3 regions of the Klebsiella sp. F11 genome follow, and region 3 is predicted to be linked to each of the others. Evidence: predicted binding sites of a transcription regulator. Region 3 holds the regulator's gene; each other region holds the start of a gene.
The links. The regulator LexA, encoded in region 3, represses DNA repair genes until DNA is damaged. The targets are predictions, from matches to a motif close to TNCTGTATGTACATACAGNA.
Positions count from the first base shown of each region.

Region 1 (4,151 bases), 1.4 Mb from region 3:
CCACGCCCTGCTGACGGCTCAGGCGGTGCGCCAGGCGGGACTGCCGCTGGCGGGCTGGATTGCCAACGACGTCCAGCCGCCGGGGAAGCGCCACCGCGAATACCTCACGACCCTCAAACGGCTGCTGGCCGCGCCCATGCTGGGCGAGATCCCGTGGCTGGAGGAGGCGTCGTCGCGGCAGGATCTCGGCCGATATCTCGATCTTAGCGCGCTGGATCGGGCGTCATCCACTTCGCCAGCAGCGGTTCATCCAGTTCCATAACGTCGCCCTGCGCCACGCTGCGCCCGCGGTGCAGCAGGCAGAAGCGGTCGGCCACCCGGCGAATAAACGGCAGGTGCTGCTCGGCGAGCAGCACCGTTAAGCCGATATCCCGGTTCAGGCGCACCAGCAGATCCCCCAGCTTATGCATAAAGTGCTGTCCGCTGCCGCGCGACGGCTCGTCGAGTATCAGCAGGCGCGGTCGGACGATCAGCGCCCTCGCCAGCGCCAGCTGATACCTGTCGTCTTCCATAAGCGCGGCGCCCTTGCTCTGGCGAAGGGCGTAGAGCTGCGGAAACAGATCGTAAATCTCGCTGCTCACCACGGCGCCGGGCGTCCCGCCTGCCGCCAGCGCAACATGCAGATTCTCTTCTACGCTGAGCTGGGTAAAGATGCGCCGGTCCTGCGGCACGTAGCCGATACCGATGATGCTGCGTGAATGAGCGGAGAGCGGCATCAGGTCGCAGGGCGGCGCCCCGCGCTCCTGCCAGGTGATGCTGCCGCTGGCGACCGGGAGATTTCCGGTAATACAGTTGACCAGAGTGGTTTTCCCCATTCCCTGGCTTCCCATCACGCAGGTGCACTCTCCTGGCCTGAGCTCAAGATCGACGTTCCACAGCGTGTGCTGGCTTCCATAGTACTGATTGACGGCGCGTAGACTCAACATAGACGTTTTCTCCTTTTTGGCGACGACGAGCGGGACAAACATTCTGCAAATCTCTTGCCAGGAAAAAGAAGTGACGGCATTTTTCTGCCAGAACAGGTCGCGCCTGCAGCCCCGCGCAGGGATCGGCGAAGCGGCTGCACTCTCCCGGTGCTAAGCGGCGTGAAACGTGGTGCAGAAAGAAGCAAAAAGGCGGCCGTCTTTAGCTGATAAACATCAAAAATAATTCAATAATATTTTTTAGCCGCGCGTTTTTGTTCGGCGGACAATTTCGGCCGGGTGGCAGAGGTCATGGCCTGCAGCGAGTTATCCACTATTCCTGTGGATAACCTTGTGTATTAGAGTTAGAGAACTTGCGGTAAGCTAGAGATTACGCGGCCTGCGGCGGAATTGGCGCGAAACCCGTCTTTTATTAAATTCTGTTTTATATCAATTGGTTGTATAAAATCAATGGCTGTAAGGAAAGTGTCACCTGCTGCCATAAAAGATTCATCGCCTTGCTTGACAAATGTTAAATGACAAAATTTTCTGGGGATAACCTTACTCAGCGGCGGATTATTCCACAAGACGGTCTTTTTTTGCTCAAATGTAACCGCCTGACGCAGGGTTTACAGGGCAAACAATAATACGATACTGGTTTTATATCCAGTATTATTTATTGGCAAAAGCGGCGGCGGCGAGTAGAATTAAACACCTGCTGTTTCGCGCCGGGCGCTTCATCCTCCTTCAGGGTCAGACATATGAGTAAAACGTTCACGCTGCATTCCGCTTTCCGTCCCTCTGGCGATCAGCCGGAAGCCATCCGCCGCCTCGAAGAGGGGCTGGAAGATGGCCTGGCGCACCAAACGCTGCTGGGAGTAACCGGATCGGGGAAAACCTTCACCATCGCTAACGTCGTTGCCGACCTGCAGCGTCCGACGATGGTGCTCGCGCCTAACAAGACCCTGGCGGCGCAGCTGTATGGCGAAATGAAGGAGTTTTTCCCGGAGAATGCCGTCGAGTACTTCGTCTCCTACTACGACTACTACCAGCCCGAAGCCTACGTGCCGAGTTCGGACACCTTCATCGAGAAGGACGCCTCGGTCAACGAACATATTGAGCAGATGCGCCTGTCGGCAACCAAGGCACTGCTGGAGCGCCGCGACGTCATCGTGGTGGCCTCGGTCTCGGCCATTTATGGCCTCGGCGATCCCGACCTGTACCTGAAAATGATGCTGCACCTGACTACCGGCATGCTGATTGACCAGCGGGCGATTCTGCGCCGCCTCGCGGAGCTGCAGTACACCCGCAACGACCAGGCGTTCCAGCGCGGGACCTTCCGCGTTCGCGGCGAGGTCATCGACGTCTTCCCGGCCGAATCGGACGACATTGCCCTGCGCATTGAGCTGTTCGACGAAGAGGTTGAACGTCTGTCGCTCTTTGACCCGCTTACCGGACAGGTGGAATCGTCCATTCCGCGCTATACCATCTACCCGAAAACGCACTACGTTACTCCGCGCGAACGTATCGTTCAGGCGATGGAAGAGATAAAAGTCGAGCTGGCGGACAGGCGCAAGGTGCTGCTGGAAAACAACAAGCTGCTGGAAGAGCAGCGCCTGAGCCAGCGTACCCAGTTTGACCTTGAAATGATGAACGAGCTGGGCTACTGCTCGGGCATTGAAAACTACTCGCGCTACCTTTCCGGACGCGGGCCGGGCGAGCCGCCGCCGACGCTGTTCGACTATCTGCCGGCGGATGGCCTGCTGGTTATCGATGAATCCCACGTCACCATTCCGCAAATCGGCGGGATGTATCGCGGCGACCGGGCGCGTAAAGAGACGCTGGTGGAGTACGGTTTCCGCCTGCCGTCGGCGCTGGATAACCGTCCGATGAAGTTTGAGGAGTTTGAGGCGCTGGCGCCGCAGACTATCTACGTTTCGGCGACGCCCGGCGCCTATGAGCTGGATAAATCCGGCGATGAGGTGGTCGATCAGGTGGTCCGTCCGACCGGCCTGCTGGACCCGGTCATCGAAGTGCGTCCGGTGGGCACTCAGGTCGACGATCTGCTATCGGAGATTCGCCAGCGCTCCGCCATCAACGAGCGCGTGCTGGTGACGACCCTGACCAAGCGGATGGCCGAAGACCTGACCGAGTACCTCGAAGAGCACGGCGAGCGCGTGCGCTACCTGCATTCGGATATCGATACCGTCGAGCGTATGGAGATTATCCGCGATCTGCGCCTCGGCGAATTCGACGTGCTGGTCGGGATCAACCTGCTGCGTGAGGGGCTGGATATGCCGGAGGTTTCGCTGGTGGCGATCCTTGATGCGGACAAAGAGGGCTTCCTGCGCTCCGAGCGTTCGCTGATCCAGACCATCGGCCGCGCGGCGCGTAACATCAACGGTAAGGCGATTCTCTACGGCGACAGAATCACCGCCTCGATGGCGAAGGCCATCAGCGAAACCGAGCGGCGTCGTGAGAAGCAGCAGCGCTACAACGAAGAGAACGGCATCATCCCGCAGGGCCTGAACAAGAAGGTGGTCGATATTCTGGCGCTGGGCAGCAGCCTGGCGAAGACCAAGGCCAAGGGGCGCGGCAAGTCGCGTTCACCGGTGGAGGCGGATACGCCAGCGCTGACGCCAAAAGCGCTGCAGCAGCGCATTCACGAGCTGGAAGGGCAGATGATGCAGCATGCGCAGAACCTGGAGTTCGAAGAAGCGGCGCAGATCCGCGACCAGCTGCATACGCTGCGGGAGCTGTTTATCGCCGCGTCGTAGGCCAGCGGCCGTTGCCGCCAGCCTGGGGCCGCGCGGAACGCTCGCGACCTACGGGCAGCGCCTGCGGATGCGCGCGCCGCCCGGGCCAAAATGGCAAATAAAATGGCCCGCTGGGCCGGATCTTAATATCCGCTTAATCTTGTTCAGGGACACTATCTCCATTCTAATGAGGATAGCGTCATGCAAAAACTACACTTTCACCAATATCTGGCCATCACCTGCGCCTTTATTATCGTCGTCGCCTTCTTCCATCAGTGGGTGCTGACCTTCTGACGCGAAGGCCTGGGGAAGAGCACCCAGGCGCGAACGCCGGGGCCCGGCTGGCGGTTATGCAAAAAGAACTGGGTATCGTGCAGCTGGGCGATACGGGTGACGATGCTTAATCCCAGACCAATGCCGCCGTAGCGGCTGTCCATGCGAACAAACGCTTTGCTCAGCTCGCCGCTTTTCGCTTCATCAATTCCCGGACCTT
Region 1 covers NZ_CM160060.1:3,892,964-3,897,114, reverse strand. Annotated here, with positions in the region: gene bioD (dethiobiotin synthase) at 1-262, shown strand, start outside; gene AC1M2H_RS19265 (ABC transporter ATP-binding protein) at 204-926, opposite strand; gene uvrB (excinuclease ABC subunit UvrB) at 1,664-3,679, shown strand; gene pmrB (two-component system sensor histidine kinase PmrB) at 3,931-4,151, opposite strand, start outside.
Region 1: the regulator LexA is predicted to act here: its motif matches at 1,555-1,574, upstream of uvrB (excinuclease ABC subunit UvrB).

Region 2 (4,151 bases), on a different replicon from region 3:
CAGCCGTGCATTGATAACGCAACAATCTGTACGCTGATAATCCTGCGTCCCGACACCTAGTGTTCCTCTATAAGCATGGCGGGAGTTTACTGACATGAGGGTCAAGTGCGATCAGAAGCGGGCTACCGGTAGCTCATTCCAGCGGGTTGTGTACACCGGTGATAGCATTTCTCTTTTCATCTGCCAGTCAGGAGCGATACCTCGTCCCGCAAACCACACTTTCCCCAGCCCTGAGTGGTTAATACCGTCGAGAACCTTCATCAGCTGGCTACTGTTGCTTCTGGGCTGAATATCATCGAACAGGTTAAGCTGCGAAACCCCGGTAGGCGTGAAATCATTGAGCATGCAACCCGCTTTTGCATAACGGTGGCCATCCACCCAAATCCGGTCCAGTGCCCTGACGGCTGCGGCAATAATGTCCCGGGTGTCCTGCGTGGGGGTCTGCCGCTTCTCGCTGGCCAGATTTCCATAATACGGTTCGCTCACAGCGAACGGTGACGTTTTTACAAACACGGCGATATGCCTGCAGAACTGCCGCTCACCGCGCAGCTTTTCAGCCGCCCGCTCCGCGTACTGGCAGACCGCCTGGCGCATCGCGTCATATTCCGTGATGCGTTCACCAAAACTCCGGCTGCAGACAATCTGCTGTTTCGGGGGAGGGGCTTCTTCCAGCGAAATACAGGCCTCTCCGTTCAGCTCCCGGACCGTTCTCTCCTGCACCACGTTAAAGTTTTTTCTGATGAAGGCCGGATCCGCGCGCGCCAGCTGCAGCGCTGTGGTGATGCCCATCGTGTTCAGTTTCTTCCCGATGCGGCGTCCGACGCCCCAGATTTCCTCCACCGGCTGCAGCGAGAGCAGTTTCTCCGTCCTGCGGCGATTTCCTGCCGTTAATGCCAGTACGCCGCCAAATTGCGGCCATTCTTTTGACGCCCACTGGGCGGATTTTGCCAGTGTTTTCGTGGGGCCCATCCCGACGCCGATGGTCAGTGCGGTATGGCGGAGAACATGCTCACGCAGCTGACGACCGAAATCCTCAAAGGCGATGCAGTTGTCGATGCCGGCGATGTCGAGGAACATCTCATCAATACTGTACTGCTCCACGCGCGGTGACAGGTCCTCAAGACAGCGCATCACGCGTTCTGACATACTGTGATAAAGCGAATAATTGCTGGAGAACACCGCCACGTTGTGCTTTTCCGCCAGCGCCTTCACCTTAAACCAGGGGGCGCCCATCGGGATTTTCAGCATTTTTGACTCCCTGCTGCGTGCGATGACGCAGCCGTCATTGTTGCTGAGCACTACCACCGGCCTGTCGCGCAGGTCCGGGCGAAACACTTTCTCGCAGCTGGCATAGAAGCTGTTCACATCAGCCAGGGCAAACATACCTGCACTCCTTACAGGCGGGCCCGGGTACGGTGAATGAAGTGCATCACCACCCCGAACAGGGTGAGTTCTTCCGGCCAGAGCGTCGGATAAGCGGGATTCATCGGCTCCAGGGCGGGGCGGGGGTGCAGGCGCAGCCGCTTCACGGTAAATCCGCCGTCCACCTCCGCAATCACCACGTCGCCGTCCACGGCGGTTTCCGCCCGGTCCACCACCAGAATGTCGCCGTCATACAGACCGAGGTCTTTCATGCTTTCCCCGCTGGCGCGTAAAAAGTAGGTCGCGGCAGGGTGACGTATGCACAGGCTGTTTAAATCGAGCTCCTGCTCAATATAATCCCCGGCAGGGCTCGGGAAACCCGCCGCACAGGCATCCGCAAACAGGGGCATCTGCAGGGAAGAGGGGGCGGCCGGAAGCGTGAACACCGCCTCCGGGTCAAACAGGGGCTCCCTGCGACTCATTCCGGCAGCCATGTGTCGTCCTGCCAGATGGCTTCGAGCATGTTCATGATGTCTGACTTTTCCTGGTCGCTGCGTGCGCCGCTGACATCCAGCGCAGTCTGCGAGCTTTTCCCGATATTCAGCCAAAGTTGAGGGTAGCGTGGTGTCAGGCGGCGCTCAATTTCCTGCTGCAGTGCGGCAAAGGTACCGCTGCGCATGGCTTTCACCTGCTCCGGAGAAAAACGAACGGAAATCTGTAACATGATGCACCTCATTACTGTATGGATGTACAGCTATTATTTTTCCGTTCGGCAGAATTTGCAAGCCTCTTTATGCAGGTCTGTGCTGATCCCCTGCTGTCATGGCGAAAAGAGCGAGTGGCGGAAAAGCGGGTGTCAGGACTGCGCAGGCGCAGGTATCCTGTCATATACAGATATCCGATGTGTTTTTTTCCCCGAGGAGCGCTTTATGTCACCCGGCTTCAGAAATGTTCTCCGGTTTGCCGGCGTTCCCGTCGACAGCCGTGAACCGGTACGCAGAAAATTCGGCAGCCGGCTGATACTGACCGTGACCCTCTGCCTGCTCCCGCTTCTGGTGTTCGACGTCCCGCAGTGGGTTTTTGTTCTGTCGCAGGTTATCTGGGGCGCAGGCGTGTATATCGGCCTGTCTGTGGCCGGGGATACATCCCGGCACCGCTGATTATTCCCTTCCGGCTGTTCAAAAAAGGAACAGTCGTTGTGACGCCTGTCTTTCCGTGGCTCTCCGCAGCCTGCCTTCAGGTTATCCACAGGGTTAAACAGATGCATTGTGGACAGATGTGCCGGTGACGGGCACAGGTGGTTGTATCCGGACGGCGACGTCTGGTTTAACAGCATCATTCCGCTCGATGACCTGGAGACCCGTATCCTGCACGGTCTGAAGTTCCTCGACACCTGGCGTGTCTTCGGTAAGCCGGAGGCGCCAGTCGTCAGCGACGAGTGGGGCGATGACTGGCGGGATATCACCCGCTGACCTTTTCCTGACCGGGCGTTCTGCCCGGTTTTTTTACCCCGGCAAAGGTTGTCGCCTCATCCCGGCTCCGCTTTTATCCGCGACGGCGTCGCGGGGAATGAGACTGCCGCACGCTGCCAGTGTCTCGCGTCCGGTCTGGTACGGGACGGGCGGCTTTTCCGCTCCGGCCCGGCGTCGTTGACAGTTTACGCCAGTCCCTCGCCATTCTAAGGAACGCCCTTCAAGCCGCTTTTGCGGCATATTCTCGCCGTCGAACAGACTGACGGCTGCGATATTCCACAGTCGGCCTGACCCGTGACCGGACGCGATGAACAGGCAGCGTGCGGCAGGGAACGGTATCGCGGTGATGCCTCCTGCCCCCTCTGACTACAGGAGTGCTGCCATGTCCAGATTCATTCTCGGGGACTGTACTGACGTGATGCGCGGATTTCCCGACCGTGCCGTTGACCTTATTGTGACCGATCCGCCTTACCTCGTCGGCTTTAAGGATCGTTCAGGCCGCCAGATTGCCGGCGACGTCACCGATGAATGGCTGGAGCCTGCCACCCTTGAGATGTACCGCGTGCTGAAAAAAGACGCGCTGATGGTCAGCTTCTACGGCTGGAACCGCGTTGACCGCTTTATGGCGGCGTGGAAAGCGGCGGGGTTCTACGCGGTGGGGCAGATTGTGTTCACCAAAACCTATGCCTCCAACCGCCGCAGCGCGAAGGGGCGTCGCGGGTTTGTGGATTACCGCCATGAAGGGGCCTACGTGCTCGCCAAAGGCCGCCCGGTGCCGCCTGAAAAACCGCTGCCGGACGTGCTGCCTTTCCCGTACACGGGTAATCCGCTGCATCCGACCCAGAAGCCGGTGGAAGCGCTACAGCCGCTGATTGAGTCATTCAGTGCCCCGGGGGCGATTGTCCTCGACCCGTTTGCCGGCAGCGGCTCGACCTGCGTCGCCGCATACCGCGCCGGACGCCGCTATATCGGCATCGAAATGCTGGAGCAGTACCACCGGAAAGGGGCCGAACGGCTGGCCGCGATGCGCCGCGCCGTCAACACCCCGGCGGCGAACGAAGAGTGGATGCCGGAGGCCGCCTGATGAACTACGACGGACACGAAGCCCTTCGCCGCGAGGTGGCGGCACTGGTCAACAGCATGTGCGACCTGCGTACCACCCTCAAAGTGCTGGAAGACCGTTATCACTGGCGGCATGAAGGACTGACTGAACGGCTGGCCGGGCAGAGCCTGCGACGCATCAACACCCTGCTGAATGAGGCTTACAACGAAGCCCTGATGCTCGATGAAAGTTTTCAGGACTGAACCCCGGGCGGC
Region 2 covers NZ_JBWYFE010000003.1:46,719-50,869, forward strand. Annotated here, with positions in the region: gene AC1M2H_RS29470 (Y-family DNA polymerase) at 112-1,383, opposite strand; gene umuD (translesion error-prone DNA polymerase V autoproteolytic subunit) at 1,395-1,844, opposite strand; gene AC1M2H_RS29480 (DinI-like family protein) at 1,841-2,086, opposite strand; gene AC1M2H_RS29485 (hypothetical protein) at 2,292-2,522, shown strand; gene AC1M2H_RS29490 (hypothetical protein) at 2,631-2,834, shown strand; partial or broken gene AC1M2H_RS29495 (hypothetical protein) at 2,883-3,145, shown strand; gene AC1M2H_RS29500 (DNA methylase) at 3,217-3,918, shown strand; gene AC1M2H_RS29505 (hypothetical protein) at 3,918-4,139, shown strand.
Region 2: the regulator LexA is predicted to act here: its motif matches at 2,099-2,118, upstream of AC1M2H_RS29480 (DinI-like family protein).

Region 3 (4,151 bases):
CACCAGCCCCTGATGGTAGAGCACGTAAGAGAGCAGCAGGTAGTCCATATGGCTGCGGTGGCACGGAACGTAGACGATCTCGTGTCCTTCATGCGCCAGCTGGCGCACGCGCTCGGCGTTATGAACGTTAATCCCCTGATACAGGCGGTTCCAGGTAAAACCCAGCACGCGGTCGGTCAGGCGAATCATCTCGTAGGAGAAGTTGGCGGCGATCTCCTCCATCAGCGCGATGGCGTTTTGCTGCGCCTTCTCATGGGAGATTTTCTTGCTGCGGGCTTCGTCTTCCACCGCGCGGGCGATGGCTTTTGACGCCAGCAGCTTGTTGAACAGATCCTGACGCGCCGGCAGGCGCGGGCCGACGGCGGCCAGGCGCTGGCGGGCGAAGTGCATACGCGCCACGCGGGCCAGCTTCTGGGCAATGGTCTTATCGGTGCCGTGTTCGGACGCCATTCGGCGTAGCGACACCGGCGGCGAGAAGCGCACGAAGCTGTCGCGGCCGAGCCACAGCACGGCGAAGAATTTCTGAATGCCGTTAAGCATGCGCAGCGGCGGATTGACCTCGCCCTTTTCGCGTCCGGGCGCACGACCAAACATCACTGAAACCGGCACCATTTGCACGTCGAGGTCAGGGTGGTTGCGGTGCAGATCGAGGTAGTCGTGGAACAGCTTGATGGACTCTTCTTTCGGCGTGTAGTAGGTAAAGACGCGCGGGCCGCCGTGGATAAAGACGTAGCGCGGCAGCTGGGTGCCGTCGATTTCCAGCGGTTCGAGCGGATCGGCTAAATCGTGCTCCAGGCACTGCGCGCGCAGCGTCAGCAGGTCTGCCTTCGAGTTATAGGGCAGAACGTACATAATCGGACGCGAGGTATCCAGTCCCAGTTCCTGAGCAGGTTCTGCGGGAATAGACTTGCTTTTTACCAGCAGCCGTAATGGTAAATTCAGTAATTTATAGTAAATTCGTTGCCAGCCGGACATAAACGATGTGAAGCCTCTGGTTAATCATGCAAATGCGCGGCAAGAATAACAGAAAGTGCGCAAAATTTCCGTTGCCACGCGGCAAACGCGTACACTCATTGACGTCATTTACATAAAAAGGTTCTTTTGATGGCCAATAATACCACCGGGTTAACCCGAATCATTAAAGCGGCTGGGTATTCCTGGAAAGGTTTTCGTGCGGCATGGATAAATGAGGCCGCCTTTCGTCAGGAAGGTATCGCCACCGTTATTGCCATTGCGATCGCCTGCTGGTTGGATGTTGACGCCGTTACGCGCGTGCTTTTGATAGGCTCGGTCCTGTTAGTGATGATAGTCGAAATTCTTAATAGCGCGATTGAGGCGGTGGTGGACCGGATCGGCCCTGAGCACCATGAGCTTTCCGGACGGGCGAAGGATATGGGCTCTGCGGCGGTATTTCTGGCGATCGCCATCGCGCTGATCGTCTGGGTGACGCTGCTGTGGGCGCACTATCGCTAAGCCTCCGCAGCATCAGGCCGCCCGGTCGCCCTCCGCGCGGCTTTTTTTGCGCCGCGTGGAGCAGCAGCGCTTCGCCGCAACTTCCTCCGTGCTAACCGGCCGTAGCGGGCGGCAAAAGAAAAGAATCTCCTGATTTTTGTGTGAAATTTGATTCCAAAATCACCGTTAGCTGTATATACTCACAGCATAACTGTATATACACCCAGGGGGCGGGATGAAAGCGTTAACGACCAGGCAGCAAGAGGTGTTTGATCTCATCAGGGATCACATCAGCCAGACGGGCATGCCGCCGACGCGTGCGGAAATTGCTCAGCGCTTGGGGTTCCGTTCTCCAAACGCGGCGGAAGAGCACCTGAAAGCGCTGGCGCGTAAAGGCGCTATCGAGATCGTTTCCGGCGCTTCCCGCGGCATCCGCCTGCTGACTGAAGAAGAGCCCGGCCTGCCGCTGATTGGCCGCGTCGCCGCCGGCGAGCCGCTGCTGGCGCAGCAGCACATCGAAGGCCACTTCCAGGTCGATCCGGCCATGTTCAAGCCGAGCGCCGACTTTCTGCTGCGCGTCAGCGGTATGTCGATGAAAGACATTGGTATTCTGGACGGCGATCTGCTGGCGGTACACAAAACGCAGGACGTGCGTAACGGACAGGTGGTGGTTGCGCGTATCGACGAAGAAGTGACGGTTAAACGCCTGAAAAAGCAGGGTAACGTCGTCGAACTGCTGCCGGAAAACAGCGAGTTTTCACCGATCGTGGTGAACCTGCGCGAGCAAAACTTCACTATTGAAGGACTGGCCGTCGGCGTCATCCGCAACGGCGAGTGGCTGTAACCCTCTGTTCTGACGCAGCATCGTCCGATGCGTGATGCTGCGCTGTCTCTCCTCGCTCAGGCTCTTCTCCATGTTTTTTAACGCTGCTGATAAGGCCCTGTGGCGCCTGGCGCTACCGATGATTTTCTCCAATATCACCGTCCCGCTGCTGGGGCTGGTGGATACGGCGGTTATCGGCCATCTTGATAGCCCGGTTTACCTGGGCGGCGTGGCGGTCGGGGCTACGGCAACCAGCTTTCTGTTCATGCTGCTGCTCTTTCTGCGCATGAGCACCACCGGCCTGACGTCGCAGGCGTTCGGCGCAAAGGATCCCGTTCGCCTGGCGCGCGCGCTGGTGCAGCCGCTTGGACTGGCGCTGGCCGCCGGTCTGCTGATCGTTCTGTTTCGTATGCCGCTCATTAACCTGGCGCTGCATATCGTCGGCGGTAGCGAAGCGGTGCTGGAGCAGGCCCGGCGTTTCCTCGAAATCCGCTGGCTGAGCGCCCCGGCCTCGCTCGCGAACCTGGTGCTGCTGGGCTGGCTGCTGGGCGTCCAGTATGCCCGCGCGCCGGTGATCCTGCTGATTGTCGGCAACCTGCTGAATATCGTCCTCGACCTGTGGCTGGTGATGGGCCTGCACATGAACGTGCAGGGCGCGGCGCTGGCGACGGTGAGCGCCGAATACGCCACCTTTATCATTGGCCTGCTGATGGCGAAACGCGTACTGACGCTGCGCGGCGTGTCGTTCGCTATGCTCAAGGGCGCCTGGCGCGGCGATATCCGGCGGCTGCTGGCCCTGAATCGCGACATTATGCTGCGCTCCCTGCTGCTGCAGTTCTGCTTTGGCGCGGTGACCGTGTTTGGCGCGCGTCTGGGGGGCGATATCGTGGCGGTGAACGCTATTCTGATGACTATGCTCACCTTCACCGCCTATGCGTTAGATGGCTTTGCCTACGCCGTGGAGGCCCACTCCGGGCAGGCCTACGGCGCGCGCGATGGCAGCAGGCTGCTGGAGGTGTGGCGTGCCGCCTGCCGACAATCTGGCATGGTCGCGCTGGCTTTTGCGCTGATCTACAGCGTGGCGGGAGAGCAGATTATCGCCCTGCTGACCTCGATACCCTCGCTCCAGCAGCTCGCCGACCGCTATCTGTTCTGGCAGATGATTCTGCCGGTGATTGGCGTCTGGTGCTATCTGCTGGACGGGATGTTTATCGGCGCGACGCGCGGCAGCGAAATGCGTAACAGCATGGCGGTGGCCGCTGCGGGCTTTGCCTTAACCCTGCTGACTCTGCCGGTGCTCGGTAACCACGGCCTGTGGCTGGCGCTGACGGTGTTCCTGGCGCTGCGGGGCCTGTCGCTGGCGCTGATCTGGCGACGGCACTGGCGGCGCGGAACCTGGTTTTCATAACGCATTCTGTCTTTAATATGGTTAAAGATTCCGAATAATAAAATCAACCCAGCATTCTCATCTATAGTTAACTCTATGTCCGGCACACAGCGGGCTGTTAACTCACCGAACGATGAGGACTGAATCATGAATAAAGACGAAATCGGCGGTAACTGGAAACAGTTAAAAGGTAAAGCAAAAGAGCAGTGGGGCAAGCTTACCGACGATGATATGACCGTCATCGAGGGCAAGCGCGATCAGCTGGTCGGTCGAATCCAGGAGCGTTACGGTTACGCTAAAGATCGGGCGGAGAAAGAGGTGTCCGACTGGGAAAGCAAAAATGACTATCGCTGGTAGCGAGCAAATTTAGAGCGCTAACCCTTTGTTATTGCCTGCCCGAACGCGACAAGGATGTGCGAAATCCCCTGATTCCCGCTGTGGCTAACGCCTCAGCGGGCTTTCTTTTTAATCTGGATCGTGTGGTCATGA
Region 3 covers NZ_CM160060.1:5,269,223-5,273,373, reverse strand. Annotated here, with positions in the region: gene plsB (glycerol-3-phosphate 1-O-acyltransferase PlsB) at 1-975, opposite strand, end outside; gene AC1M2H_RS25905 (diacylglycerol kinase) at 1,105-1,473, shown strand; gene lexA (transcriptional repressor LexA) at 1,688-2,296, shown strand; gene dinF (MATE family efflux transporter DinF) at 2,367-3,683, shown strand; gene AC1M2H_RS25890 (CsbD family protein) at 3,810-4,019, shown strand; gene zur (zinc uptake transcriptional repressor Zur) at 4,112-4,151, opposite strand, start outside.